One region of the Streptomyces sp. NPDC057428 genome, then DNA from elsewhere that is predicted to be linked to it. Evidence: riboswitches for the same ligand, from Rfam matches in the RefSeq annotation. Region 1 holds a riboswitch; each other region holds the start of a gene.
The links. Region 1 has a riboswitch for cyclic di-AMP ahead of ACFU5K_RS10660 (M23 family metallopeptidase). Riboswitches for the same ligand answer to the same signal wherever they lie in the genome.

Region 1 (9,535 bases):
GGGCCTGGCCAAATGCGTGTGCGGCCGGAGTGCCCGGGACCGCACCTGGGGAGAACACGGTACGAATGCCGCGCGCCCGACCGGTGACGCGGCGGCCGTCTGTGTGTCGAGGGGTGGCTCATGTCCAGGGAGCAACGCGGGCCGAACGAGAAGCTCGGCACGGTTCTCGCCCTCGCGGGAATCAGCAACGCCGGGCTGGCCCGGCGGGTCAACGACCTCGGAGCACAGCGCGGTCTGACACTTCGCTACGACAAGACCTCGGTGGCCCGTTGGGTCGCCAAGGGCATGGTGCCGCAGGGTGCCGCACCCCATCTGATCGCGGCGGCGATAGGGGCCAAACTCGGCCGCCCGGTCCCGCTGCACGAGATCGGGCTCGCCGACGCCGATCCGGCGCCGGAGGTGGGCCTCGCCTTCCCCCGTGACGTGGGGGACGCCGTGCGTTCCGCGACGGACCTCTACCGGCTGGATCTCGCGGGGCGCAGGGGCGGCGGGGGGATCTGGCAGTCGCTGGCGGGTTCCTTCGCCGTGAGCGCCTACGCGACCCCGGCGTCCCGATGGCTCATAACCCCCGCCGATCCTTCGGTGGCCCGCGACCCGTCCGCCGCCCAGGCCTCGATACTCGGCCCGGAGGGCGCGTCCGGGGCTCAGGGGGGCGGAGTCCCCGTCCAGCCGGGCCCGGACTCCGCGCCCGGCGTCCCGCCGCTGCGTGTCGGCCACAGCGACGTCACCAAATTACGCGAGGCGGCCCAGGACGCGCGCCGCTGGGACTCCAAGTACGGCGGGGGCGACTGGCGTTCCTCCATGGTCCCGGAGTGCTTACGGGTCGACGCCGCACCGCTCCTGCTGGGCTCGTACAGCGACGAGGTGGGCAGGGCCCTCTTCGGCGCATCCGCCGAGCTGACCAGGCTCGCCGGGTGGATGGCCTTCGACACCGGCCAGCAGGAAGCCGCCCAGCGCTACTACATCCAGGCACTGCGCCTGGCCCGCGCCGCCGCCGACGTTCCGCTGGGGGGATACGTCCTGGCGTCCATGTCCCTGCAGGCGACCTACCGCGGCTTCGCCGACGAGGGCGTCGACCTCGCGCAGGCAGCGGTCGAGCGCAACCGCGGCCTCGCCACCGCCCGCACCATGAGCTTCTTCCGGCTGGTCGAGGCGCGCGCGCATGCCAAGGCCGGCGACGCACCTGCCGCCGGGGCCGCGCTCAGGGCCGCCGAGAGCTGGCTGGAGCGGTCCAGGACCGGGGACTCCGACCCGTCCTGGCTGGGGTTCTACTCCTACGACAGGTTCGCCGCCGACGCCGCCGAGTGCTACCGCGACCTCAAGGCGCCCCGCCAGGCCCGCCGCTTCACCGAGCAGGCACTGTCGAGGCCCACCGACGAGTTCGTCCGCTCCCACGGACTGCGGCTCGTCGTCTCGGCCGTCGCCGAGCTGGAGTCGGGCAACCTCGACGCCGCCTGTGCCGCCGGGACCCGTGCCGTGGAGGTGGCCGGGCGCATCTCGTCGGCGCGCACCACCGAATACGTGCGCGACCTCCTGCACCGTCTGGAGCCGTACGGGGACGAGCCACGCGTGGCCGAGCTGCGCGAGAGGGCCCGTCCACTTCTCGTCACCCCGGTGTGAGGGTCCACCGGGATCGTCCCGGTATGCCCGGCCCGGTGACCCGTCTGCACGCCACGCCCCGCCCGCCCCTGGTTTGAGCCCGTTGTCAGTGGGTCAGTGCACTATCGGGGTGGGAGGTGGCGTGATGATGACGCACGCGGCGTACGACTGCGACGTACTGGTGATCGGTGGCGGGATCGTCGGTCTGTCGACCGCGTACGCGATCACGCGCACCGCGCCCGGCACCCGGGTCACGGTGCTGGAGAAGGAGTGGGCGCCCGCGCGCCATCAGACCGGGCGCAACAGCGGGGTGATCCACAGCGGCATCTACTACCCGCCGGGCTCGCTCAAGGCGCGCTACGCGGTCCGGGGGGCCGCCGAGCTGATCGACTTCTGTACGGAGCACGGCATCCCGCACGCGGTGACGGGCAAGCTCATCGTGGCGACCGGCAGCGACGAGCTGCCCCGGCTGCACGCCCTGGTGCAGGGCGGCCGGGCACACGGGCTGCCGGTCCGGGAGCTCGGCCCCGCCCAGATCGCGGAGTACGAGCCGCGGGTGCGCGGTCTCGCGGCGATCCGGGTGGGCACGACGGGGGTGTGCGACTTCACCGCGGTCGCCGTCCGCCTGGCCGCCGAGGCGAGCGCCGCGGGCGGACAGGTGAGGTACGGCGCGGAGGTCGTCGCCGTCGACCGGCGCTCCTGGGGCGTGGCGGTGCGCACGGCGGACGGCCAGGTGGTCAGGGCCCGCGTCCTCGTCAACTGCGCGGGGCTGCACAGCGACCGGGTGGCCGGTCTCGCCGGTGACGACCCGGGAGCACGCATCGTGCCCTTCCGCGGGGAGTACTACGAGCTGACCCGGCCCGAGCTGGTGCGCGGGCTCGTCTATCCGGTGCCCGATCCGGCATTCCCCTTCCTCGGGGTGCATCTGACCCGGGGCATCGACGGCACGGTCCACGTCGGGCCGAACGCGGTTTTGGCACTGGCACGCGAGGGGTACGGCCGCACGGTCGTCCACCCGCGCGAGCTGGCCGCCACCCTGGCCTGGCCGGGCTCCTGGCGGATCGCCCGCAGGCACTGGCGGTACGGGGCGGGCGAGGTGCACAGATCCCTCTCGAAGAGCGCGTTCACCCGGGCCGTCCAGCGGCTGCTGCCCGAGGTGACGGAGGCCGATCTGCGCCCGTCGCCGGCCGGGGTCAGGGCACAGGCGGTACTGCGGGACGGCACACTCGTGGACGACTTCCTGATCCGGGACGCCCCGCACACCGTGCACGTGCTGAACGCCCCGTCGCCGGCGGCCACCGCTTCCCTGCCCATCGGGAGGGAGGTGGCGCGACGGGCCCTGCTGCGGGCTCGCGCGACGGGGTGGACACCGCCCGCCGTAGAATCGGGTCATTGTGTCTGAGCCTGTGAACCCCACCCCAGAGACGCCCGGCCCCGCCCAGGAGACGCCCGGCGTCCCGCCGGAGGCCGCGCCCGCCACCGCGCCGGACGCGGACGCGGAAGCACGGCGTGCCGCGTCGTTCGAACGCCAGCGCAGACTGCGCCAGGAGCCCCGCTTCCCCGGCGGTCCCGCCGCCGACCCGGCGGGCTCGCACCACGAGCGCCGGATCCGCAGCTTCCAGCCGCGCCGCAGTCGGGTGACCACCGGCCAGGAGGAGGCCCTCCAGCGCCTGTGGCCCAAGTGGGGCCTGGACATCGACGGCCTGAGCGTCATCGACCTCCCCACGATGTTCGACGGCCTCCCGGTGGTCCTGGAGATCGGCTTCGGCATGGGTGAGGCCACGGCGCAGATGGCGGCCGACGACCCCGCCACCGGAATCCTCGCCGTCGACGTGCACACCCCGGGGCAGGGCAATCTGCTCGGGCTCGCCGACCGGGCGGGCGTGTCCAACGTCCGGGTCGCCAACGGCGACGCGATCATCCTGCTGCGCGAGATGCTGGCGCCCGCCGCGCTGGACGGGCTCCGGGTCTACTTCCCCGACCCCTGGCCCAAGAAGCGGCACCACAAGCGGCGGCTGATCCAGCCGGAGTTCCTCGACCTGGTGGCGCAGCGCCTGAAGCCCGGCGCGCTCGTCCACTGCGCGACGGACTGGGAGCCCTACGCCGAGCAGATGCTGGACGTCCTGACGGCGCATCCCCTGTTCGAGAACACCCGGGCGGACGGCGGCTTCGCGCCCCGGCCCGCTTTCCGGCCCCTGACGCGCTTCGAGGGGCAGGGCCTGGACAAGGGACACGTGGTCCACGACGTGCTGTTCACCCGTCGCTGACCAGCCGTCGACGGACCCCCGGCCGACGCACCGTGGCACGGTGTCGGTGCCTCTCGTTAGGGTCATCAGGTGTCCGAGTGGTCCGTACAGCACCAGCAGCCGGCCGTCCCGGTTCTCGAGGAGCAGCAGCTCGACGAGTACCTGGGCGCCGTACCGGAGCGCGGCCAGTGGCGTTACCGGCCGAGCCGCGTCGGCATGGTCTGGCGCAGCAAGGCCTTCCGCGCCGGTGCGGTCGTCACCGTCCTCGCCCTCTGCGGGCTGGTGATCCTGGCCCTGGTGCGCGAACAGACCGGCACCGAGGGCTTCCTGGTGGGTCTCGGCCTGGCCGTGCTGCCCGTGCCGCTGCTGATGGCGGCGTTCCGCTGGCTCGACCGTGTCGAGCCGGGCCCGTGGCGCAATCTGCTGTTCGCCTTCTCCTGGGGCGCCTGTGCCGCCGCGCTCGTCGCCATCATCGCCAATTCCTTCGCCACCCGGTGGATAGCCACGGCCACCGCGGATCCGGCGAGCGCGGACACCCTCGGCGCCACCGTCATCGCACCGGTCGTCGAGGAGACCGCGAAGGCGGCGGCCGTCCTGCTGATCTTCCTCTTCCGCAGACGGCAGTTCGGCGGTGTCGTCGACGGAATCGTGGTCGCCGGTTTCACCGCGACCGGCTTCGCCTTCACCGAGAACATCCTCTACCTGGGCCAGGCCTTCGGTGAGGACCAGGAGCTGGGGACCACGGGGCTCGCCTCGCTGACTGCCGGGACGTTCTTCGTCCGTGTGGTGATGTCGCCGTTCGCGCACCCCCTGTTCACGGTGCTCTCCGGCATCGGCTTCGGGCTCGCGGCGCTGGGCGGCGCGCGCCACCGGGTGCGCCGGGTGCTGCTGCCGCTGCTCGGACTCGCCATGGCCATGGGCATGCACGCCCTCTGGAACGGCTCGTCGTCCTTCGGCCCGTACGGCTTCTACGCGGTGTACGGCGCGTTCATGGTGCCGTGCTTCGGCCTGGTGACCTGGCTGGCCGTCTGGTCCCGCCAGCGGGAACTGCGCACGCTCTCCACGGAGCTGCCGGTGTACGCGGCGGCCGGCTGGCTCGGCCCCGCCGAGCCGCCCGCACTCGCCTCGATGCGGGCACGGGGAATGGCCCGCGACATGGCACGGCACTGGCACGGTTCCCAGGACCGCGCCCGGGGCAGGGACGCCGCCCGTGCGGTCGCGGAGTACGAGTCGTTCGCGACGTCCCTGGCCATGCTGCGCCGGCGCGCCCGTCACGACGGTGCGGGCGCCGACTTCGCCGTCCGGGAGCAGGAGTTGCTGCACCACCTCTGGCAGCGCCGGGAGGTCGCGGGCCCCGCGCTGGCGAACGCGGCCCGCATGACGGGCCGGATGCATGCCGACGGGCGGCCCCCGCAGGTGCCGTTCCCCCGCCGGCCCCCTCACGGCGCTCCGGCCCCGCAGCAGATTCCGGCGCCGCACCGCCACTACGGCGGCTACAACCCCTACCTGGAGCACGGCCCCCGTTCCGCCCCGCCCCCCGGGACTCCCCCGCACTGAACGCCCGGACGCGCGAGCCGGGGCAGGTGGTGCCAGGACCTCTCAGGCCGAGGCCTCGGTGAGCTCGGCCAGCTGGCTCTCCGTCAGTTCCAGTCCGGCCACCGCCACGAGCGCGGGCAGCTGTTCGACCGTGCGGGCCGAGGCGATCGGCGCGACGACGGTCGGCCGGGACGCCAGCCAGGCCAGCGCCACCGTCGCGATCTCGGCCCCGTGCTCCTGAGCCACCCTGTCGAGCGCCCCGAGTACCTTGCGGCCGCGTTCGGTCTCCAGGTGCTTCCCCGCGCCTTCGGCCCGCGCGCTCTCGACGGCCGCCCCCGGCCGGTACTTGCCGGTGAGAAAGCCCGAGGCGAGCGCGAAGTACGGGACGGACACGAGACCCCCGGCCGCCGCGGTGTCCTGGAGCGGGCCTTCGTAGGTGTCGCGCGAGACGAGGTTGTAGTGCGGCTGCAGGGCGACGTAGCGGGCCAGGCCCTCGCGCTCCGAGAACGCCAGGGAGGCCTTGAGCCGCTCCGGGCTGATGTTGGACGCCGCGATCTCCCGGACCTTGCCGGCCTTCACCAGCTCGTCGAGGGCGCTGATGATCTCCTCGACGGGGACCGTCTCGTCGTCGAAGTGCGTGTACAACAGGTCGATGTGGTCGGTACCGAGCCGGCGGAGCGAGGCCTCGGCCGCCCCCTTGACGGTGGCCGCCGACAGCCCCTTGTACTCGGGGTGGGCACCGACCTTGGTCGCGACGATGATGTCCTCCCTGCGGGAACGCGCGGACAGCCACGCGCCGATCACCGCCTCCGACTCACCACCCTCGTTGCCCGGGACCCAGGCCGAGTAGGAGTCGGCGGTATCGATGAAGTTGCCGCCGGCGGCCGTGTACGCGTCGAGGACGGCGAAGCTGGTGTCCCGGTCGGCGGTCCAGCCGAAGACGTTGCCGCCGAGAGCGAGGGGGAAGACCTGGAAGCCCGAGTTTCCGAGCGGGCGCAGTGATGTCATGCCTCAGCTCAACACATCGGCGGAGCCGCGTATTCCGCTCGCCGCCCGCACCGTGAAGGACCGGCGGCCCTGGCGTCGGGGGGTTGTGCGCCAGGGCCGCCGGAGTGCGGGTGCGCCGTGTGCCGGCGCGGGCACTCAGATCGAGAGGCCCTTGCTGCGCAGCCAGTTCATGGGGTCGATGCCCGAGCCGTCCGCGGTGTGCACCTCCAGGTGCAGGTGCGGACCTGTCACATTGCCGGTGGCGCCGACGCGGCCGATGGTGTCGCCGGTGCTGACCTTCTGGCCGGCGGTGACGTCCATCGACGACTGGTGGCAGTACCAGATCTCGGTACCGTCGTCGAGTTCCAGCACCGTGCGGTAGCCGTAGGAACCGGACCAGCCCGCCGACTTCACCGTGCCGCTGTGCACGGCCTTGACCGGGGTGCCGGTGGGAGCCGCGAAGTCCAGACCGGTGTGGTAGCCGGAGGACCACATCGAACCGGCCTGGCCGTACGTCGAGGTGATCGTGTACGAGGAGGTCGGGAGGGCGAAGCTCAGGGCGAGCTTGGCGAGGCGCTCGGCCTCGGCCTTCTTCTTCGCCGCTTCCTCGTCGGCCTTCTTCTTCGCGGCGGCCTTGGCCTCCGCGTCGCTCTGCTGCTCGGCGGCCTGGGCCGCGGCCTCCTCGGCCGCCGCCTTCTCCTGCGTCGCCTTGGCCTCGGCCTCGGCCCCGGCCTGCTGCTGCTCGGCCTGCTGGAGGATGCGGGCACGCAGCGCCTCGCCGGCGTCCGTGGTGCCCTGCTCGGCCTCGGCGGCGGTGATGCCGGCCGTGGTGAGCGGAGAGGACGCGGTGACCGTGCCGCCCTGATCGGTGTCGCCGGACAGATAAGCGCCCACGCCGGGCAAGGACTTGGCGTCGGGAAGATTGTCAGCGATGGAATCGGGAAGGGAGATGGAGACCGGCGGTTTGCTCTGCGCGGTGGCCATGCCTCCCGCGCCGACGGCCGCGATGACACCGACGCCGAGGACGGTGGAGCTACGGGCGAGACCGCGCTGCTTGGCTACGCGGTGCTTGCCGCGTACGGGACGGATGGACTCCTCGGTGGGGTTCCATTCCTCCCACGTCCTGCCCTGGTCGCCGGGACCGGCGGGCCTGAAGGGTGCCGGAGCCTCGGGGGCAGGCTGATTTGACGCCACGTGGGCGCACTCCTTTCCTTCCTTCTCGCCTACCGGGTTAGCTGACGGGTTCGGAGCAGGAAGGTCTCCTACGGGCCCCTTCGTCCCTCGCGGGAGTCAGGCGTCCGATTCACCCCATGTAGGTGGTTCCCCGGTTCCCTTGCGGGATTCGGCGCTGCGCACGGTGCCGCCTCTGGCGACGACTGGGACAACCGCGCTGCGTTATCGAACGTTAATAGACATGCGGGTCCGATACCAAGCGGTTCCCACAGATCGTTCACGGCCCCGGCCCGGACTTCACGGGGCCAATCGGCCTCAAACGGGCGAGTTGCACACCCCTCACGCGCACAGCAGTCTCTGACGTTACGTCACATGTTCTGCGGAGCGACGCCCTTTGATTACGGACGGTCGTCTTCGGTCATTCACGATCCCGTCCCACGATCTTCACCGTCTTCCGTCGCCCCTGCTGCCGCCTGGACGGCCGCCCGACCGCGAGCAACGCGAGGTCGTCCGTCGACCGCCCCCCGGTGTGCAGCCGGACGTCGTCGGTGAGGGCCGAGAGCAGCTCCTCCGGCCCCGGGAAGATCCTGCCGCGCAGCCGGGCCGCCGGATCGTAGAAGACCCCGTCGGCGTCCCGCGCCTCCGAGAGTCCGTCGGTGAACGCCAGGAAGGTCGCACCGGCCGGCAGCGGCCACTCGTCCGCACGGTCCGGCCACGCGTCCAGGCCCATCCCGAGCGGCAGGGCGGGCTCGGTCGGCCTCAGGACGTCGAGCGCACCGTCCGCGTGGAGCACCAGAGGTTCGGGATGTCCGCGGTTGACGACCCGCAGCGTGTCCGCACCCACCGGGATCTCGGCGAGCACGGCCGTGACGAACCCCTCCATCGAGTCCAGCCCGCCCCGCCGCGTGCTCTCCCGCGCGAGCGCCCGCTCGAGCCGCTGGACCACGCCCTCCAGCGAGAGCTCCTGTTCGGACGCCTCCCGGAAGGCGCCGATCACGACGGCCACCGCCGCCACCGCGTCCAGGCCCTTGCCCCGCACGTCCCCGACCACCAGCCGCACCCCGTACGGCGTGTCCGCGACGGCGAACAGGTCACCGCCGACGAACTCGTCCGCCTGGGCCGCCTCGTACCGCGCCGCGACCAGCAGACCGCCGATCCGGTCCTCCGGCACGGGGAGCACCGCGCGCATCGCGGTCTCCGCGATGACCCGCGCCGAAGCCAGCTGCTCGTTGCCGCGCTGTACGACACGGTTGATGACGAGCGCGAGCCCGGCGACGGTGACCAGGGTGAGCAGGTCCGTGATCGGGACGACGTCGGCGAGCATGCCGTCGGAGACGCGGATGGCGAGGACGACGAGGATCGCCGCCACGCCGACGCGGATCGTGGACGCCAGCGAGAAGAAGGGAGCGGCGATCAGCGGTGCCGCGGCGAAGAGCGGCACGGCGCTGACCTCGGGCGGGGTCTCGAGGTCGACAACCACGCCGCAGCAGATCATCAGCGGGGGCAACAGACGCACGAGCCTGCGCGCCCGCTCGTTCCCCTGTGCGCGCCCCTGCCGTACGTCCCGCTTCCCCACCTGTGCACTCCTGCCCGTCCGCCCACGGCTGCGGACGGTACCGCGCCCCGACCCGGCCGGCCGGAGCCGCGCCGTGGCGCGACCGCTCATCGGCCGAAGGAAGGAGCGCACCGCCGCCACGTTCCTCCGGGGGTCAGCCGGAGAGCCGGTGCCGAGCGTAGATCGTCAGTGCATCCCGTACGAAGACGGCGGTTCCGTCCCCGTGGCGATCGTAGTTCTTCGCGAAGCGTGGATCGGCGGCGTACATCTCGCCGAGCCCGCTCACATACGAACGGGTGACCTCCGTCGTCACCGACAGCCACTCGCAGTGCCGCCGTGCGATGTCCTGCACCTCGTCGCTTCCCGCTTCCAGACCGGCGGCACTCGCCGCACCGTAGTCGCGGGCGATGACGTCGTGCGCGTCCTGGAACGCCGCACG
Region 2 (9,535 bases), on a different contig from region 1:
CGAGTGGGCGCGAGCGTTGCTCGGCACCCCGGCGACACCTCCGGCGCACGGCCCGGGGACGGCGTCGCTGGCTCTGCGATCGACGCTGCTCGCCACCCTGCCGCCGGTCGAACGATCGCTCTGGGTGGCGGACTTCATAGCCGCGCACGGCCTGTCCGAGGCGTTCCAACTGCTCGGTGTCTGTCCGGTGCCCTGGGACGGCCCGCTCGGCCGTTCGGTGGTCGACGCGCTCGACATCGCCCGGGACGCGGGGAGTTACCCGTGGAGTTTCAGCGGGGTGATGGGCCTCGCCGAGCGCTGCCTGAACCCCGCTGAGGCGGGCCGGCTCGAAGTGCTCACCACCACCCCGGACGAACCGGAAGGTGCGTCACCGGGCGCGGGCGGCTACTGGTCGGAGGCGTTCCAGCGCCTGGTGTCCACGCTGCGTCTGCGCGCAGCCATGGACGCCGAGCTGGCGCCGGGGAACGCGGGCTGAGCCGAGGGACCCGGATCGGCGGGATGCCCGGAGCAGCGCGGGCGCGCCCTGAACGCGGCCCGGCCGGCTCCCGGTGCGCCCCGTACCCGGGACGCACCGGCCTTCGGGATCTGGCGCCGGTCTCCGCGACGCACTCCCGGTCCCGGTGCTCCGGCGGCGTGATCAGGCCTCCGCGGGCTGGCGGACGTGGCCGTTCACCCAGTCGACGATCGAGGTCGTCGTCGCACCCGGTGTGAAGATCTCCGCGACGCCCTGTTCCTTCAGCGGCGCGATGTCCGCCTCGGGGATGATGCCGCCACCGAAGACCTTGATGTCCTCCGCGTCCCGTTCCTTCAGCAGCTCGATGACCTTGGCGAACAGCGTGTTGTGCGCGCCCGAGAGGATCGAGAGCCCGATGGCGTCCGCGTCCTCCTGGATCGCCGTGTCCACGATCTGCTCGGGGGTCTGGTGGAGCCCCGTGTAGATGACCTCCATGCCCGCGTCCCGCAGGGCGCGCGCGATCACCTTCGCGCCTCGGTCATGGCCGTCGAGGCCCGGTTTGGCAACCACCACACGGATCGGACCGGTCACACCCATCAATGCCTCCACATGCGTCTCCCGTGCCTGAAGGGCCGGAGATGTGAACGAACGTTATCCACAGCATCCCGCACGGCGCCGTTTCGCGGTGGGCCGGGAGGGGGAAATCACACATGGGACATGTTCGCCAGGCGTCGTTCCACATATCTAGCGGCTCACGGGCCGCGCGGGGCACGGCGCCGGGGGAGCCGCTTCGAGGTCGCCGTACCACCGCGCCGTCAGCCGCACGGCACGGTGGTACGGCCCCCCGGCACCGTCACAGGACCGCCGGGCACCTCGGCCGCGGTCCCCGTGAGGGCGTACGGGGCAGGGAGCCGCCTCCCCGCACGCCAGTGCAGGAGGTCGGCCGATGCAGGTCCTGTCCTTCCTACCCCTACTGTCGCGAAGGCCGTGCCCGCGCCCCGCCTGGCTGTCCTCGGCGCTGGTCAGAGCCACCGCGCTGGAGCTGGTGATCCTGGCCGGGCACGTGCTCATCTACCCCTCGGGCCTCACCCCCGAGCGCAGGACGCCCACGGACCGGTCCGGCACGGGCTCCGGCCGCGCCGTCTCCACAGCCTCCGAAGCCGGCCCCGCCGAAGTCGTCCCGGCCGGTACGGGAACCGGCCTCGTCCCAGGCGCCACGGCGAGCCCGGACGAAGCCCTCCGCTCCCTCGCCGGGCCGAACACCGGACCGGATCCGTGCACCACCGGAGCAGATCTCGGCCCCACCCCTGACGAAATCACCCGTCCGGCCGACACGCCCGCCCTGCCCTCGACGATCGGTGAGCGCCCGCCGGTGGTCCTGCTGCACGGCTTCATCGACAACCGCTCCGTGTTCGTGCTGCTCCGCCGCTCCCTGGCCAGGCACGGCTGGCACCATCTGGAATCCCTCAACTACTCGCCCCTGACCTGCGACATCCGCACCGCGGCCGAGCTGCTCGACCGTCACGTCGAGGAGATCTGCGCCCGCACCGGGCACCACGAGGTCGACATAGTCGGCCACAGCCTCGGCGGCCTGATCGCGCGGTACTACGTGCAACGACTGGGCGGTGACCGTCGGGTGCGCACACTCGTCACCCTCGGCACCCCGCACGGCGGCACCGCCGTCGCCCCGCTGGCCGGCGCGCACCCCATCGTGCGGCAGATGCGCAGCGGATCGGACCTGATCGAGGAGCTGCGTCGCCCCGCCCCCGGTTGCCGTACACGGTTCGTCAGCTTCTGGAGCGAACTCGACAGGGTGATCCTTCCCGTGGAGACAGCCTGTGTGGACCACCCGGACCTCGACGCCGTGAACGTGCGCGTCACCGGCATCGGCCATCTCGCGCTGCCCGTGCACCCGGCGGTCGCTTCTGCGATCCGTCAGGCACTGGAGTCCGACGGAACGGTCATCAGCGCCCCGGGAACCACCTCCGCCGCGTGACCGGGAGTGACGAAAGGTCACGAACCGCCCCATTGAATAGAACAGATTTCGAACGTAGGGCCAAACATGGGGCTTCGGCCCGCCGAAAGGCGGCCGATTGCCCGTTTCCTGTGCGGCTGGAGGCCGCCGAAGATTGTCGTCCCCGCGTACCGCCGGGTACAGTCGCGGCCACTGCTCCCCCGGGGTCCCCTCAACAACCCCCGGAACAGGTCCTGCTGCCGAGGCGAGAGAGAAGTTGGTGAACGACCAGCACCCCCACGCCGGGTACGTCGATTACGACACCCCTACCGGCAGCTTCGACACCGACCCGCTCTTCGGGAACCTGCCCGGCCCGCACGACGGCGGCCATGAGACGTACGAGAGCGGTTACCCGGTCCACGACGTCGGCTACGGCGGCACCGACTCCAGCGCCTGGGACACCGGGGCGCACCAACAGGCCCCGTACGACGCCTACGGCGTCCAGGGCCATCCGCAGGCACCCCAGGGTTACGACACCACCGGCGCCTGGGCGCCGGAAGCCACGGCCCCCGCCCAGTACGGCACCGCCGACACGACGGGTCAGTGGGACACCACAGGTTGGGACCACACCGGCAGGGCCGACCAGTGGGCCGCGGGAGACACCGGCGCCTTCGCCACCACGACCTTCGACAGCACGGCCTACACGACCGGGACGTATACCGCCCCCGCCTTCGAGACCGCGGGGTACGAGAGTTACACGGCACCCGAGACCGGCACGTACGACGCCACCGCCTGGAACACCGGCGGCACGCCCGAGAGCACCGCGTACGCACCCGAACAGACGTCGTATCCCGCGTACGAACACCAGCCGTCCGCCTACGAGACGGGCGAGTTCACGGCTCACGACGTCGCCGGATCGCACGACACCCCCGTCTCCTGCGACGCCCCCGGGCCGCACGACGAGACCCCGGCCGTGCACGACGGGCAGGACGACCCGTACGCCTCGGAGCACGTCGGGCCCGACACCTACGACGAGTCCCTGACCTACGACGACGAACTCGCGCGGACCGCCGCCGCCCACGACACGGCCTCCGCGCACACCGACGACTACGACGAGGCTCCCGGAGCACGGGCTGCCGCGCAGATCCCGGATTTCGTCGAACTGACCACCGACTCGGGGGCCGCCGCCCTACGCCCCGTCACCCGCTCCGCCACGCGCGGCGGCAGCCGGGGACGTCGTCGCACTCCCGCGAAGCGCTCCGCGCTCCTCACCGTCGCCGTGCCCTCCGCCTGCGTCATGAGCGTCGCGGGCATCGCCGCCGCCTCCGTGGGCGGCATGGGCGGGGCCGACGAGACGAAGGACGACACCACGTCGATGGCTGCGGCCGACGCCGCCACCACCAGGACGGCCGTCGCCAACAACGAGCTGGACACCCAGCTGGCCGCTCTCAACGCCGACGCCGCGAACTTCGCCGACCGCGCCAGCCGCACCCAGGAGCGCCTCGACCTGAAGGAGCGCCAGGCGGCCGACAAGAAGAAGCGCGAGGAGGAGGCCGCCCGCCGGGAGGCCCTGCGCCCCAAGTTCGTCCTGCCCGTCTCGCAGCACGGCCTCAGCGCCACCTACGGCCAGGCCGGGGTGAACTGGATGTCGGTCCACACCGGTATCGACTTCCCGGTGACCTTCGGCACGCCCGTGATGGCGGCCACCGACGGCACCGTGCGCACCCAGTGGAACAGCGCCTACGGCAACATGGCCATCGTCACCGCGGCCGACGGCACGGAGACCTGGTACTGCCACCTCAGCACGACCAAGATCCGGTCGGGTTCGGTCAAGGCGGGCGACGTCATCGCCTACTCGGGAAGCTCCGGCAACTCCACCGGCCCGCACCTGCACTTCGAGGTACGGCCCGGTGGCGGCTCGGCGATCGACCCGATGCCGTGGCTCCGCAGCCACGGCCTCAACCCGAACTGAGTCAGAGCTTCTCGACCGGCGCGTAGCGCAGCAGTAGCTTCTTCGGACGCTCGTCGCCGAAGTCGACCGTCGCCTTGGCCTGGTCGCCGAACCCCTCGACCGCGGTCACCGTGCCCAGACCGAACTGGTCGTGCGTGACCCGGTCCCCCGCCACCAGGGTGACCACGGGCTTCTCGGACGTGCGCCGGGTCGCGAATCCCGAAGGACCGGACTTCGAGCGCGACGAGGACAGGGACGACGTGATCCCTGAGGTCGGTCCCGCCACAGCGGCCATCGGCCCCTTGCGCTTCCACTCCAGGTGCTGGTCGGGGATCTCCTCCAGGAAGCGCGAGGGCGGGTTGTACGAGGGCTGGCCCCAGGCACTCCGCATCGCCGCCCGGGTGAGGAACAGCCGCTCGCGGGCACGGGTGATGCCCACGTAGGCGAGCCGGCGCTCCTCCTCCAGCTCCTTCACCTGCCCCAGCGCGCGCATGTGCGGGAAGACGCCGTCCTCCATGCCGGTCAGGAACACCACCGGGAATTCCAGGCCCTTGGCGGTGTGCAGCGTCATCAGAGTGACGACACCGGAGCCGTCCTCGTCCTCGTCGGGGATCTGGTCGGCGTCGGCGACCAGCGCGACCTTCTCCAGGAACTCGGCGAGCGTCCCGGAGCCCTCGTCCGCCGCGCGCTCCTGCTCGAACTCGAGAGCGACGGAGGCGAGCTCCTGGAGGTTCTCGATACGGGTCTCGTCCTGCGGGTCGGTGGAGGCCTGGAGCTCGGCGAGGTAGCCGGTACGCTCCATGACCGCCTCCAGCACGACCGCCGGTCCCGCACCGGACTCCACGATCGTGCGGAGCTCCTCCATGAGCGTGTTGAACCGCTTCACGGCGTTGGCCGAGCGCGCCGCCATCCCGTACGCCTCGTCGACCCGGCGCAGCGCCTGCGGGAAGGAGATCTTCTCGCGCATCGACAGCGCGTCGATCATCGCCTCGGCCCGGTCGCCGATACCGCGCTTCGGCACGTTGAGGATACGGCGCAGCGGGACGGTGTCCTCGGGGTTGGAGAGGACCCGGAGGTAGGCCAGGACGTCCCTGACCTCCTTGCGCTCGTAGAAGCGCACGCCGCCGACGACCTTGTAGGGCAGCCCGACGCGGATGAAGATCTCTTCGAAGACACGGGACTGGGCGTTCGTGCGGTAGAAGACGGCGACGTCGCCCGCCTTCGCCTCCCCCGCGTCCGTCAGCCGGTCGATCTCGTCGGCGACGAACTGCGCCTCGTCGTGCTCGGTGTCGGCGACGTAGCCCGCGATCCGGGTGCCGGTGCCGGCGTTCGTCCAGAGGTTCTTGGGGCGACGGCTCTCGTTGCGCTCGATGACGGCGTTGGCTGCGGAGAGGATGGTCTGGGTGGAGCGGTAGTTCTGCTCCAGCATGATCGTCTTCGCGTCCGGGTAGTCCTCCTCGAACTGGAGGATGTTGCGGATGGTCGCGCCGCGGAAGGCGTAGATCGACTGGTCCGCGTCACCCACGACGCAGAGCTCGCCCGGGGCGTCGGCCTCACCGGCGGGGCCGACCAGCTCGCGGACCAGCGTGTACTGGGCGTGGTTGGTGTCCTGGTACTCGTCGACCATGACGTGGCGGAAGCGCCGGCGGTAGTGCTCGGCGACGTCGGGGAAAGCCTGGAGCAGGTGCACCGTCGTCATGATGATGTCGTCGAAGTCCAGCGCGTTGGCCTCACGGAGCCGCGCCTGGTAGAGCGCGTAGGCCTGCGCGAGCGTCTTCTCGAAGCCGTCGGCGGCCTGGCCCGCGAAGGTCTCCTCGTCGATCAGCTCGTTCTTCAGGTTCGAGACCTTCGCCGTGAACGACTTCGGCGGGTATCGCTTCGGGTCAAGGTCCAGATCACGGCAGACCAGCGCCATGAGCCGCTTGGAGTCGGCGGCATCGTAGATCGAGAACGACGAGGTGAATCCGAGGAGCTTGGACTCGCGGCGCAGGATGCGCACGCAGGCGCTGTGGAACGTCATGACCCACATGGCGTTCGCGCGCGGACCCACGAGGTCCTCGACGCGCTCCTTCATCTCGCCCGCGGCCTTGTTGGTGAAGGTGATCGCGAGGATCTGGCCCGGGTGGACCCCGCGCTCGGCGAGCAGGTGCGCGATGCGGTGCGTGAGCACCCTGGTCTTGCCGGACCCGGCTCCCGCGACGATGAGCAGTGGAGATCCGGCGTGCACGACCGCGGCGCGCTGTTCGGTGTTCAGCCCGTCGAGCAGAGCCGCGGAGTCGACGACGGGACGCGGGGCGCCGTCGCGGTAGTACGCGTCACGGGGCGGCGGCGGGGCGTCGAAGACGTCCTTGAACAGGCCCTCCGGCACCGCCTCGGGCGCGTGCTCCTCGGGGGGCGGCGGGGGGCCTTCCTCAGCTTGCTGGAGGCCGGTCAGGAAACTGTCGTCAAAGAGGCTGCTCATCGCTTAACGAGTCTAGGCGGCCGCACCGACAGCCCGGGACGGATCGGCCACACGGACCCGCACCGTGCGCCCGCCGGGACGGATCGGCCACGGTGCGTGAGATCGGGCGGCCTGCACAGGCCGGCCGGACGGACCGGCTCCCGCGGAAGGTCACGGAAATGTATCGGGCATATCGGCCACCATCCTTCACAGGAGCACCACGGGTTGGTTAGCGTGCTCCGACGGGTGTCCCGTACCCACTTGAGGCGAACCACGCCGCGCGGGCACCCCCGCCGAATCCGTACTCCTGTGAGGAGCCCGGAACCGGGGACCCACAAGCAGCACCGGGGTGAATCGGTCAGTCTTCACCGGACCGTAGGGCAGCCTTCCGTTCCGCCCGAACCCTCCCCCCAGTGCCTGAAGGGCCTGGGGGACCCCCATCGCTAACCTGGTAGGCGGTCCACGGAAGGAGATGCCGGCCTTGGCGTCGCATCGCAAGCAGCGCACCCGGGTGCGCACGACCACCCCTGCCTTCGGTCTCACGACGGCGGCGCTCGCCTCCGTCACCCTGCTCTCCGCGCAGAGCGCGACGGCGGCCCCGGCACAGCCCAAGCCCAGCATCGAGGAAGTGCAGAAGAAGGTCGACGCCCTCTACCGGCAGGCCGGTGCCGCGACCCAGGAGTACAACCAGGCGAAGTCCGCGTCCGCCGAGCAGCGCTCCAAGGTCGACGCGCTCCTGGAGGCGGCGGCCCAGCGGGCCGACAAGCTGAACGAGACGCGCCGCGAGCTGGGCAGTTACGCCGCCGCCCAGTACCGCAGCGGCGCGATCGCCCCGACTGCGACGTTCTTCCTGGCGGACGACCCGCAGTCGTACTTCGACCAGGACCAGCTGATGGCCCGGATGACCAGCCGGCAGCAGAAGACGGTCACCGAGTTCCGTACGCAGCAGAAGGAAGCCGCGGCGAAGCGCGTCGAGGCGACGAAGAGCCTGGAGACGCTGACCGAGTCGCAGGCCACGCTCCGCACCAGCAAGCAGCACGTGCAGACGAAGCTCACCGAGGCGCGTTCGCTGCTGTCGGAGCTGACCGCCGAGGAGAAGGCGCGGCTCGCCGAGCTGGAGCGCAAGAAGGAGGCGGAGGCGAAGCGCAAGGCCGAGGATCTGGCCCGGCAGCAGGCCGCCGCCGACAAGACGGAGGCCGAGCGCGCCCCGGAGAACGCCGGGCAGGACACGGGCTCGGGGACCGGCGGCACGGACTCCGGCAGCGGCTACGCCACGAAGGCCGAGAAGGTCCTGGCCTTCGCGCGCGCCCAGATCGGCAAGCCGTACGTGTGGGGTGCGACGGGCCCGTCCTCGTACGACTGCTCCGGGCTGACCCAGGCGGCCTGGAAGGCTGCCGGCGTCGACCTGCCGCGCACGACGTGGGACCAGGTCAAGGTCGGCACGCGGGTGGCGACGGCGGACCTGAAACCCGGTGACCTGGTCTTCTTCTACGACGACATCAGTCACGTCGGCATCTACAAGGGGGACGGCATGATGATCCACGCGCCCAAGCCGGGTGCGAGCGTCCGCGAGGAGTCGATCTACTACATGCCGATATACGGGAGCGTCCGCCCGGCATGACGGCATGGGGTTCTCCGTACGCGGCGGCACGGCCCACGACGGAGGCTGGACACGCAGGAGGGGCCCGGGGATCGTCCCCGGGCCCCTCCTGCGTCCGCGCGGGACGCTCAGGTCCAGAGCGTGGCGATGAAGATGTTGGCGACGGTGAGTGCGCCGACCGCGGCGAAGGCACCTTTGCCGGCCTTCTCGTCGTCGCGCTTCACGTAGACCAGCGCGAGGATCACGACGAGGAGCAGGAGCTTGATCCCGATCTTGACATTGTTCACCGACTGGTCGTCGGCCTGGTTCAGTCCGACGAGGGCGATTCCGGTGACGAGCATGGTGAGCGCGCCGTGGAGCATGGCGGGGACGAAGCGGGCCGTGCCCGCCCCCATGGCCTTCACCTGGGTGAGGAAACCGCCCAGCAGGGAGGCGATTCCGATGATGTGCAAGGCCACGACGACATTGATGAGTACGTCCATGGCCGCAGCCTAGCCCCGGCCATATCAGCACTCTTCGGCCAGGTATGACTTACCGATGAACTGACGCGAGGACTGTGCGAATTGCCGGGCTCCGGCTGAATTTCCCGGTCACTCGACGGAAACGAAACTACATCTGAGGGCAATAGCTGTCATTACACCTCTTCCCCGTGCCCCGGGTTTAGCGTCACGTCCCAGGTGACCGATTCGTTACCGCCGCCCCCGTACCGGGCGGCACCCCGGTCGCCCCGCCAGGAAAGCCGGCGGCGGGCCGCTCCCCCTGTGGTGGCCCGCCGGCGGACCCGGGCGGGCCCGCCGGTCTCCCCGGCGGGCAGTCGAACGGAAGGACGCACCACGCCCGTGGCCGCCCATCGCACCGCCGCTCACCGCAAGCCCAAGCAGCGCCTGTTCACCGGGCCTGCTGCCCGCACCGCAGCCACCCTCGCACTTGCCGGCGCGGCGTCCGCCGCGGCTTTCGAGGGTGCGGCCCAGGCCGACCCCCAGCTCACCGCGGCCCAGGTCAGGAGCAAGGTCGACCGGCTCTACCACGACGCCGAGGTCGCCACCGAGCGGTACAACGGCGCGAAGGAGAAGGCCGCGGCCTCGGAGAAGTCCCTCGACACCCTGCGCGACGAGGCGGCCCGCAGGACCGGGCGC
Region 3 (9,535 bases), on a different contig from region 1:
CGCCGCGCGGCCGGCCTCACGGGTCCTCAACGCGGCCGATCCGGACGCGCCGACCGTCGCCGAGATCGGCGTGGCCGTGGACGACGTGCTCGGGCTGAAGACCGAAACGGTGCTGGTGGCGGGTCCTCCGCCCAGAGGCGGAATCGGCGAGACACCGTGGAGCGGTGCGCATCCCGTCGTCTACGACATGGCCGCGGCCGGGAGGGCGCTGGGCTATCGCCCCGTGACCGACTACGTCCGGTCGCTGCCGGAGACCGTCGAATGGCTGGCGGCGCGGTTGGACGGGCGGGAGTGGTGGCAGGCCTTCCCGAAGATGGCACGCACCTACGGCGAGGCGCTCTTCGACTACGCGGCCGAGGATGCCTGGCTGGAGCGGTACCGTCCGGATTCATGAGCGGCCCGGGCCCGCTGGGGAGCGTGAGCGCCCACCGGGGTGGGCGGGCGACCGCCGGGAAACATCGGCCGCCCGCCCACGTCCAGAGGGGTGTTACGGCTTCGGCGTGGCGTGCGGGGTGCACGTCACATCGTGCCTGTCGGTCTCCCCGGTGAGCAGGTAGGTCTCCACCCGCTCGTTGATGCAGGGGTTCACCAGTCCGGTCACGCCGTGTGATCCCGCGTCCTTCTCGGTGATGAGACGCGAGCCCTTGAAGCGCTTGTGCAGCTGGACGGCGCCCTCGTACGGGGTGGCGGCGTCACGCGTGGACTGCACGATCAGCACCGGGGGGAGCCCCTTGCCGGTTCGGACCTCCAACGGGCGCTGCTGCTTGGCCGACCAGGTCGCACAGGGCAGGTTCATCCAGGCGTTGGCCCAGGTCATGAACGGGTAGTCCTGGTGCAGCCTCGTGTTGTCGCGGTCCCACTTCTTCCAACTGGTGGGCCACTTGGCGTCGGCGCACTCGACCGCCGTGTACACGGCATTGCCGTTCTCCGCGCTGATGTTGCCCGCGGTGTCCGACAGGTCGGGTGCCGCGGCGTCGATCAGGGCCTGGGTGTCGCCGCCCAGGTAGGCGCTCCAGACCCGCGCAGTGGGTGCCCAGGCGGAGTCGTAGTACGGCGCACTCTGGAAGAAGCCGATGAGCTCGGCGGGTCCCACGACGCCACCGATCGGGCTCTTCTTGGCGGCCGCACGCAATGTCAGCCAGGCCTGCTCGACCTTCGCCGGCGTGTTCCCGATGTGGAACGCTGCGTCGTTCTTGGCGACCCAGGCCTTCCAGTCGTCCCAGCGCATCTGGAAGGCGACGTCCTGGTTGAGGTTGGCCTCGTACCAGATGTTGTCCGTCGAGGGGTCGACGACGCTGTCCACGATCATGCGGCGTACGTGCGACGGGAAGAGCGTCCCGTAGACCGCGCCCAGGTAGGTGCCGTAGGAGACACCCAGGAAGTTGAGCTTCCGCTCACCGAGCGCGGCACGGATGACGTCCAGGTCGCGTGCGGTGTTGGGGGTGGTCATGTGCGGCAGCATCTGACCGCTGCGCTCGGCGCAGCCGTCGGCGTACTCGGCCGCCAGCTTGCGCTGTGCCCGCTTGTCGGCCTCGCTGTCGGGAACCGGGTCGGCCTTCGGGGCCTTGACGAACTCCTGCGGGTCGATGCAGGAGATCGGCGCCGAGTGGCCGACCCCGCGCGGGTCGAAGCCGACGAAGTCGTACGACTTCGCGGTGTTCGTCCAGAGGGGGTTCTTGGTCACGATGCGCTTCGGGAACGCCATTCCGGAGCCGCCGGGGCCTCCGGGGTTGTAGACTAGGGCGCCCTGCCGTTCGGCCTTCGTGCCGGTGCTGGTGTGCCGGTCGACCGCGAGCTTGATCTGCTTGCCGTCCGGCTTGCTGTAGTCGAGTGGGACGCTGACCCACCCGCACTGGATGGGAGCGGCGATCGCCCAGTCCGCCGGACAGTCCTTCCAGTCGATACCGGCCCTGGCGGCCCTGGCGGCGGCAGTCTGCACCCCGCGCGCCTCGCGGTCGCCGTGGTGGCGGCCGTCGGCACCGGCGGCCGGTGCGGCTATCGCGCCCGCTATGAGCGTGCCCGCGATCAGAGTGCCGGCCGAACCGAGCAGTGCTGTGCGTCTCAAAGTGGCACCTCCCCCTAGGTGATGCGCCGCCGATGACGGCGCCGTTGGTCGTGCGTCCGGCAGATCCTTTCGTCTGTGAGGTTGCTGAGAACAGGGCGTACACCTGTTTCTTTACCGAACCAATAGCCGGTGCGCGCTGTCCCGCTGAGCGAACTCAGGCCCTCGAGGGGTGCTTTGACCCCTTCAGGGGCTTCTCTGCGCAGTTCTTCGCCGAACCGCCACACGGTCTGGACACCCTGCCGGGCTCGGGCGCAGTCGAACTCAAGGCCGCGCAGGCACAGCAAGCTCACCCGTCATCGCTATCGCCCACCGGCGCCAGACCGCACGGCGAAAGCTGAGCCCAATTGCACGACGTCCGCTGAGTCGTGCCGGGCGGGAACTATGTCCCCGCCCGGCAACTACCGGCGACATCGCCTAGCGGACCCAGGCCTGTCGGGATGTCTTGCCGCCGTCGTTGTGGAAGGGCGCACCCCCGACTTCACGCCGCACAACTCCGCTCGGTACCAGGTGTCAGAACTGTTCCACGTAGTACGGCTGCACGCCCATCCAGCCGTTGCCGCGTGCCCCGTACCGGATACCGTTATCGCTCTGTGCCAGGGTGTACCAGGAGTCGACATAGTCGGGGTCGTCGGTCCACCAGTCATCGGGAATGGCGTCCAGCACGGCGTTGACCAGCGGGACGTATACACCCTGATCGGTGACGGTGAGCAGAACGGCGGCGATGGCCTTGGCCAAGTCGCGGTAATTGGTGCTCCCGTCCTCCTCCATCATGACGGCGTCGGCCAGGTTGTATTTGTAGTTGGACCAGTTCACCAGGATCTGGTTCGGCCGGTATGTGGTTCCGTCGTTGTCCAGGTACGGCATGTCGACCGGGTCGACCCGAACCTTGCCGTCAAGGCCGAACCCTGTGACGAGGGTGTAGATCTCTGCGTCACCCTTGACCCAGGGCTCCTCGTCGTCGGAGAGCCTGATCTCCGAGATGCGGGTGGTCCAGAACCCCGAAGTGGCAGCCGACGGCGTCTCGGCGGGTGAGGTCAGACCTTGACGGCTGAGCTCGTCGTTGAGCACCTTGAGCCCCGCCGCGAGGGCCTTGGATGCGTCGATGTCGACGATGTACACCGGGTGGCTGGGCACCGCACCAGCGTCGAGTATGTGGGTCCGGCCCAGGCTGTCGTAAGCCGTGACAGTGCGGGCGTCCTCATCGACGGCGCTCGCGGCCACCCACGGCGTGGCACCGGCCGCCAATGCGCCGCGCATGGAATCGGCTCCGAGTCTCAGCCGCAGCAGCGAGCCGACCCCCGGGTCCAGACCCTTGGCGGTGGCGATCCGTCGGTCGGCTCTGATCAGGGCGGCCTGGAGCCGGCCGGGAGCCTTGCCTGCGAGGGCGGTCACAGCCAACTCATCGGAGGTGAGCGCGGCATCGCGCATCCGGGCGCGCCAGGTGGAGTCCGACAGTGATGTGGCGATGGCGCGGGCGGCCTGGTTTTCCGTCTCGGTAACGGTGGAAGACGGTACTTGCGTTCGCGGTGCCTCCGTGGCGGGGAGCGCGGTGGCGGTCTGGGCGGCCGGCAGGGCCAGCAGACAGGCGGCGATGAGGGGCACAACGCCGCGCCGACGAGTGTGGTGGTGTCTCACGAGAGCATTCCTCCTGGGAGCGTGCAACGCATGGGACGTACGGCCAGGGCGGAGAAGAGGCCGGAATCTATGCGAGTAGATACCGGCCGGGCCAAGCATGACGGTGCCGTGTCATTCCGACAAGAGTGCCGTCCGGATAGAGGCAGGGGGATGTGTAGATGGCGCTCGGGTACCCGAGTACCGCGGTGATCCCCCTCAGTGGAGTCGTCAGCTTGGCCGGTCAGAGCTCGTGGCGGCTCTCTGGCCGTTGGCGTGGGAGAAAACGCGAGGTGATCCCGTGGGAGGTGGTCCTGACGTTGATCTGCCTGCGCTTGCCGGCGACGCAGGCCCGCGGGTGGGCGGCAGACGCGAACACGTCCAAACTCCGCAGCCGAAAACCGCCGGTCGGGAACGGCGACTCAACGGCCCCCACGTTTGGTGCGTTGAGGTGAGGTTGCGACAAACAGGACCTTCTCGGCGTCCCGCGCCGACACGCCCGACGACCCGATGAGTTTTCCTCGCTCGTTCGGCGTAGAAGGTCCCCCACCCGAGGGACAGCCCAACTTGCGCAACTAGCACGGACACTGAACGGAATCTGTCGTTCCGCCGCTGGTACGGGGCTGGTCCGGCACAGCCGCCGGCCGCCCGGATCAGCCCCGTCCACCCGAACGGATGAGTGGTGACGACTCTCACATATCGCAGCTTCAACGAGGAAATCCGGCAGTGCGTGCGTAAAGATCCGTGGGACGACAAGCCCCCGCCACCGCGGCGGGGCGGTCCGGGCGGACGCCGAGTCCTGCCGCTGTCCGGATGCCTGGTCGACAGGAGTGGATCGGCAGGAGTGGAGGACCCGAGCACAACGGGCCGCCCGGACATCCGGACGGCCCTCGGGGTGAAGCCGCCTAGCGCGGCCGGGCAACTTCGCCAGCCCGAACCCGACAGGTCATCCTTCACAGGCGGCTGACGAAGGGTTGCGCATGACTGCGCAGGTTCATGTCCCGTCTCTGTTCGCCCGGGTCGGTACGGCCTCGGTTCTCACATTCGCTGTAGGCACCACGATGCTGGCCCCGGGCTTCGTCGACGACGCCGAGGCCGCGAGCCGTTCGACAAGGGCTCTCGACATCGCCGCCTCCAAGAAGGGCGCGCCCTACAGATACGGCGCCGCGGGTCCGCACCGGTTCGACTGCTCCGGGCTGACGCTCTACTCGTACCGGAAAGCGGGCAAGAAACTTCCCCGCACGGCGCAGCAGCAGTACAACAAGACCCGCCATATCTCCAGGTCGCAGCGGAAACGCGGCGACCTGGTCTTCTTTCACGCGGGGCGCAGTGTCTACCACGTCGGGATCTACGCCGGCAGCGGCAGGATCTGGCACTCACCGAAGACCGGGGCGGTGGTCCGGCTGGAGAAGATCTGGTCGAACAGCGTCTGGTACGGGAGGGTCCGCTGACTCCTGCGCCCGCCCGGTGCCGGCACCTCTGACGCCGGCACCGCTCCTCACCTGGCCCAGTGCGGCAGGGACCCGTCACCAGCACGAGTCCCAGCGCGGTGAACGCCGCGCCGCCGCCGCCCTCGACAGCGCGGGCGGTACGCGGCCGGCGCAGCCACCTGCGGAGGCGGTCCCCGGCCGGTTTCCAGATGAGCGCGAGCGGCCGCCACGACGCTCCTGGCGCTGCTGCGGAGCGGTTTCGGCCGGACCGGCACGCCGTGAACCCCGGTCAGGTCTGGGCCGGGACGGCCCAGCGCACACCGAGACCGGGTCGCTCGGAAGGTGACGGTTGCTTCCCTATGGTCCCACTGGCCACTGGGAGCGGCTGGTGGCACACCGATCCTTCGTCACCGGACTCCACGCCCGCCGGGTCCGCGGTGACCGCGTCGGGGGACCTCAGCTGACCTGCGGGGGCGCCGATCCGACGATCGTGGCCACCGCGGACTCGATCTGCGCCGTCGTCAGGTCCGCCCGGGCCGTCAGCCGGAGTCGCGAGATCCCGTCCGGCACCGAAGGCGGCCGGAAGCACCCCACCGCGAGGCCTGCGGCACGGCAGTCCGCGGCCCAGCGCACCGCGGATTCCGCCGACGGTGCGCGGACCGAGACGACGGCCGCGTCCGGGCGCACCGCGGTGAGCCCGGCGGCGGTCAGCCGGCCGTGAAGTTCGGCGGCCACCTCCCGCGCCCGGCCTGCTCGTCCGGGTTCGCGGCGCAGCAGCCGCAGTGCACCGGAGGCCGCGCCGGCAGCCGCCGGGGCGAGACCGGTGTCGAAGATGAACGTCCGGGCGGAGTTGACCAGATGGGAGATGACCCTGTCCGGCCCGAGCACCGCTCCACCCTGACTCCCCAGTGACTTCGAGAGGGTGAGCGTGGCGACGATCCCTTCCCCGCCCGCGAGTCCTGCGGCGGCGAGGGCGCCGCGCCCGCCGTCCCCCAGCACGCCCAGACCATGTGCGTCGTCCACCAGGAGGGCTGCGCCCGCGTCCCTGCATGCCTCGGCGAGGGGCGCCAGCGGGGCTGCGTCACCGTCGACCGAGAAGACGGAGTCGGTCACGGCCAGAGCCCGTCCCGTGTGCGTCCGGAGCGCCTTGCGCACGGCCTCGGGGTCCGCGTGCGGCACGACCGCGGTGGCGGCCCGGGAGAGCCGGCAGCCGTCCACGATCGAGGCGTGGTTGCCGGCGTCGGACACGATCAGAGAGTCGTGTCCGGTGAGCGCGGTCAGGGCGGCGAGATTGGCCGCGTAGCCGGACGAGAAGACCAGGGCCGCCTCGAAGCCGCAGAAGTCGGCGAGTTCGCGTTCGAGGCGGGCGTGCAGCGCGGTGGTTCCGGTGACCAGCCGCGAACCGGTGGCTCCCGCGCCCCATTCACGTGCTGCGTCAGCCGCGGCGGAGGTGACCTCGGGATGCCTGGTCAGCCCCAGGTAGTCGTTGCTCGCGAGGTCCAGCAGATCCGTCCGGGAGGCCCGGGGGCGCAGGGTCCGGACGAGTCCGGCGTCTGTGCGGCGGCGGGTCTCGTCGTCGATCCAGTCGAACGGGGCGTAGGACATGAGCGGGTCCCTTTGTAGGCAGTTCACAGACCCTAGCCCGGGGCGCAACAGGCCAGGGTGTGGCAATACACACAGCATCGTCCGACGGTCCTGTCCGGTTCCTCCTTGGCCGGAGGCGGTGTCGTACGTCAGGATCAACGCCATGGACCTGCTGAACACGCTGGTGGACAAGGGGCTGCGGCGCGAACTGCCGACCCGTGACGAAGCGCTCGCCGTACTGGCGACCTCCGACGACGAACTGCTCGATGTGGTGGCCGCTGCCGGAAAGGTGCGCCGCCAGTGGTTCGGCAGGCGCGTCAAGCTCAACTACCTGGTCAACCTGAAGTCGGGGCTCTGCCCCGAGGACTGCTCCTACTGCTCGCAGCGGCTCGGTTCCAAGGCCGAGATCCTCAAGTACACCTGGATCAAGCCGGACGAGGCGGAGAAGGCCGCTTCCGCCGGGGTGGCCGGCGGCGCCAAGCGCGTGTGTCTGGTGGCCAGCGGCCGGGGGCCGACCGACCGGGACGTCGACCGGGTGTCGAAGACGATCGAGGCGATCAAGGGGCAGCACGAGGACGTCGAGGTGTGCGCCTGTCTCGGTCTGCTGTCCGAGGGTCAGGCCGAGCGCCTCAAGTCCGCCGGCGCCGACGCGTACAACCACAACCTCAACACCTCCGAGGGGACGTACGGGGACATCACGACCACCCATACGTACGCCGACCGGGTGGACACCGTGCAGCAGGCCCAGGCCGCCGGTCTCTCGGCGTGCTCCGGGCTGATCGCCGGCATGGGCGAGACCGACGCCGACCTCGTCGACGTCGTCTTCTCGCTCCGTGAGCTGGATCCCGACTCCGTGCCGGTCAACTTCCTGATCCCCATGGAAGGGACCCCGCTCGCGAAGGACTGGCACCTCACTCCTCAGCGGTGCCTGCGCATCCTCGCGATGGTCAGGTTCGTGTGCCCGGACGTGGAGGTGCGGCTCGCGGGCGGCCGTGAGGTCCACCTGCGCTCGATGCAGCCGCTCGCCCTCAACCTGGTCAACTCCATCTTCCTGGGCGACTATCTGACCAGCGAGGGCCAGGCGGGGCAGACCGACCTCGACATGATCGCGGACGCCGGTTTCGAGGTGGAGGGGGCGGGGACGCAGACACTCCCCGAGCACCGGGCGGAGCCTTCCGCGGGCTGCGGTTCGCACGAGGGCGGCTGCGCTCCGTGCGGCGACTCCCCTCGGACGGCCCCGGAGCCGGCGGAGGCGCAGGCGGCACGTACGGATCTGGTGGCGGTGCGCCGCCGCGGCGCCGGGACGGATCTCGCACCCAATGCCTGACCTGTTCACCCCCGCCGAACTCCGCGCCCTGGACCGGGCCCACGTCTGGCACCCCTACGGACCGATGCCCGGCCGCCAGGAGCCACTGGTCGTCCGGTCCGCATCCGGGGTGCGGCTGCGGCTCGCCGAATCCGTCCTCGGGCAGAGCGAGTTGGTGGACGGTATGTCGTCCTGGTGGTCGGCGGTGCACGGCTACAACCATCCGGTGCTCAACGACGCCGCCCGGAGCCAGCTGGACCGGATGAGTCATGTGATGTTCGGCGGGCTCACGCACGAACCCGCCGTCCGGCTGGCCGCCCGGCTGGTGGAGATCACCCCGGAGCCACTGCAACACGTCTTTCTCGCCGACTCCGGTTCGGTCTCGGTCGAGGTCGCGGTGAAGATGTGCCTGCAGTACTGGCGCTCGGCCGGGCGGCCGGGCAAGCACCGGCTGCTGACCTGGCGCGGCGGGTACCACGGGGACACCTGGCAGCCGATGTCGGTGTGCGACCCCGAGGGCGGGATGCACGACCTCTGGTCGGGCTCGCTCCCCCGGCAGGTCTTCGCGGACGCACCGCCCGACGGCTTCGACGCGGAACCGGACGACGCGTACGTACGGCACGTGAACGACCTGATCGCCGCCCACCGTGACGAACTGGCCGCCGTGATCGTGGAGCCGGTGGTCCAGGGAGCGGGCGGGATGCGCTTCCATTCGCCGGCCTACCTGCGGGTGCTGCGCGAGGCGTGCGACGCCAACGACGTGCTTCTGGTGTTCGACGAGATCGCGACCGGTTTCGGGCGGACGGGGGAGCTCTTCGCGGCCGGACACGCGGGGGTGTCACCGGATGTCATGTGCGTCGGCAAGGCGCTGACCGGGGGCTACCTGACGCTGGCTGCGACGCTGTGCACCACGCGGGTGGCGGAGGGCATTTCCCGCGGAGAGGTACCCGTGCTGGCCCACGGGCCCACGTTCATGGGCAACCCGCTCGCCTCGGCCGTGGCGTGCGCGTCCGTGGACCTCCTGCTGGGCCAGGACTGGCAGTCGGAGGTGAAGCGGATCGGTGCGGGGCTCCGGGACGGTCTCGCGGAAGCCGCGGAGCTCCCGGGCGTGCGTGACGTCAGGGTGCTGGGCGCCATCGGCGTCCTACAGCTCGATCACGAGGTCGACATGGCGGCCGCGACACGGGCCGCGGTGCGCGAGGGCGTGTGGCTGCGGCCGTTCCGCGATCTCGTGTACACGATGCCGCCCTACGTGACAGGCGACGACGACGTCGCGAGGATCGGCCGGGCCGTGTGCGCGGCGGCGAAGGAGGGCTGAGATGGCGATCCTGGTGGTGACCGGGACGGGCACCGAGATCGGCAAGACGATCGTGACGGCGGCGGTGGCGGCTGCCTCCGCGAAGCGGCGGGTCGCTGTCCTCAAACCGGCCCAGACCGGCCTGGCGCCGGGCGAGCCGGGGGACGCCGCGGAGGTGGTACGGCTGGCGGGCGGCCATGTGACCGCGGTCGAACTGGCCCGCTTCCCGGAGCCGCTGGCGC

Region 2: it holds a riboswitch for cyclic di-AMP, as region 1 does, so the genes downstream of both, ACFU5K_RS21610 (NlpC/P60 family protein) here and ACFU5K_RS10660 (M23 family metallopeptidase) in region 1, are expected to answer to the same signal.
Region 3: it holds a riboswitch for cyclic di-AMP, as region 1 does, so the genes downstream of both, ACFU5K_RS07040 (C40 family peptidase) here and ACFU5K_RS10660 (M23 family metallopeptidase) in region 1, are expected to answer to the same signal.

What each region holds. Positions count from the first base shown of each region.
Region 1 is NZ_JBHVCT010000019.1:62,676-72,210, reverse strand. Features, by position in the region: gene ACFU5K_RS10685 (sporulation protein) at 121-1,620, shown strand; gene lhgO (L-2-hydroxyglutarate oxidase) at 1,745-3,001, shown strand; gene trmB (tRNA (guanosine(46)-N7)-methyltransferase TrmB) at 3,006-3,866, shown strand; gene ACFU5K_RS10670 (PrsW family glutamic-type intramembrane protease) at 3,936-5,402, shown strand; gene ACFU5K_RS10665 (aldo/keto reductase) at 5,445-6,389, opposite strand; gene ACFU5K_RS10660 (M23 family metallopeptidase) at 6,525-7,562, opposite strand; cyclic di-AMP (ydaO/yuaA leader) riboswitch at 7,574-7,726, opposite strand; gene ACFU5K_RS10655 (PP2C family protein-serine/threonine phosphatase) at 7,960-9,117, opposite strand; gene ACFU5K_RS10650 (MerR family transcriptional regulator) at 9,251-9,535, opposite strand, start outside.
Region 2 is NZ_JBHVCT010000058.1:11,503-21,037, reverse strand. Features, by position in the region: gene ACFU5K_RS21635 (DUF5691 domain-containing protein) at 1-475, shown strand, start outside; gene ACFU5K_RS21630 (cobalamin B12-binding domain-containing protein) at 638-1,051, opposite strand; gene ACFU5K_RS21625 (esterase/lipase family protein) at 1,401-2,450, shown strand; gene ACFU5K_RS21620 (M23 family metallopeptidase) at 2,689-4,380, shown strand; gene pcrA (DNA helicase PcrA) at 4,382-6,820, opposite strand; cyclic di-AMP (ydaO/yuaA leader) riboswitch at 7,081-7,273, shown strand; gene ACFU5K_RS21610 (NlpC/P60 family protein) at 7,272-8,420, shown strand; gene ACFU5K_RS21605 (hypothetical protein) at 8,528-8,881, opposite strand; gene ACFU5K_RS21600 (NlpC/P60 family protein) at 9,239-9,535, shown strand, end outside.
Region 3 is NZ_JBHVCT010000011.1:72,691-82,225, reverse strand. Features, by position in the region: gene ACFU5K_RS07055 (NAD-dependent epimerase/dehydratase family protein) at 1-394, shown strand, start outside; gene ACFU5K_RS07050 (alpha/beta hydrolase) at 488-2,065, opposite strand; gene ACFU5K_RS07045 (DUF3103 family protein) at 2,576-3,700, opposite strand; cyclic di-AMP (ydaO/yuaA leader) riboswitch at 4,457-4,653, shown strand; gene ACFU5K_RS07040 (C40 family peptidase) at 4,657-5,127, shown strand; partial or broken gene ACFU5K_RS07035 (LysE family translocator) at 5,195-5,326, opposite strand; gene ACFU5K_RS07030 (8-amino-7-oxononanoate synthase) at 5,563-6,711, opposite strand; gene bioB (biotin synthase BioB) at 6,854-8,017, shown strand; gene ACFU5K_RS07020 (adenosylmethionine--8-amino-7-oxononanoate transaminase) at 8,010-9,314, shown strand; gene bioD (dethiobiotin synthase) at 9,316-9,535, shown strand, end outside.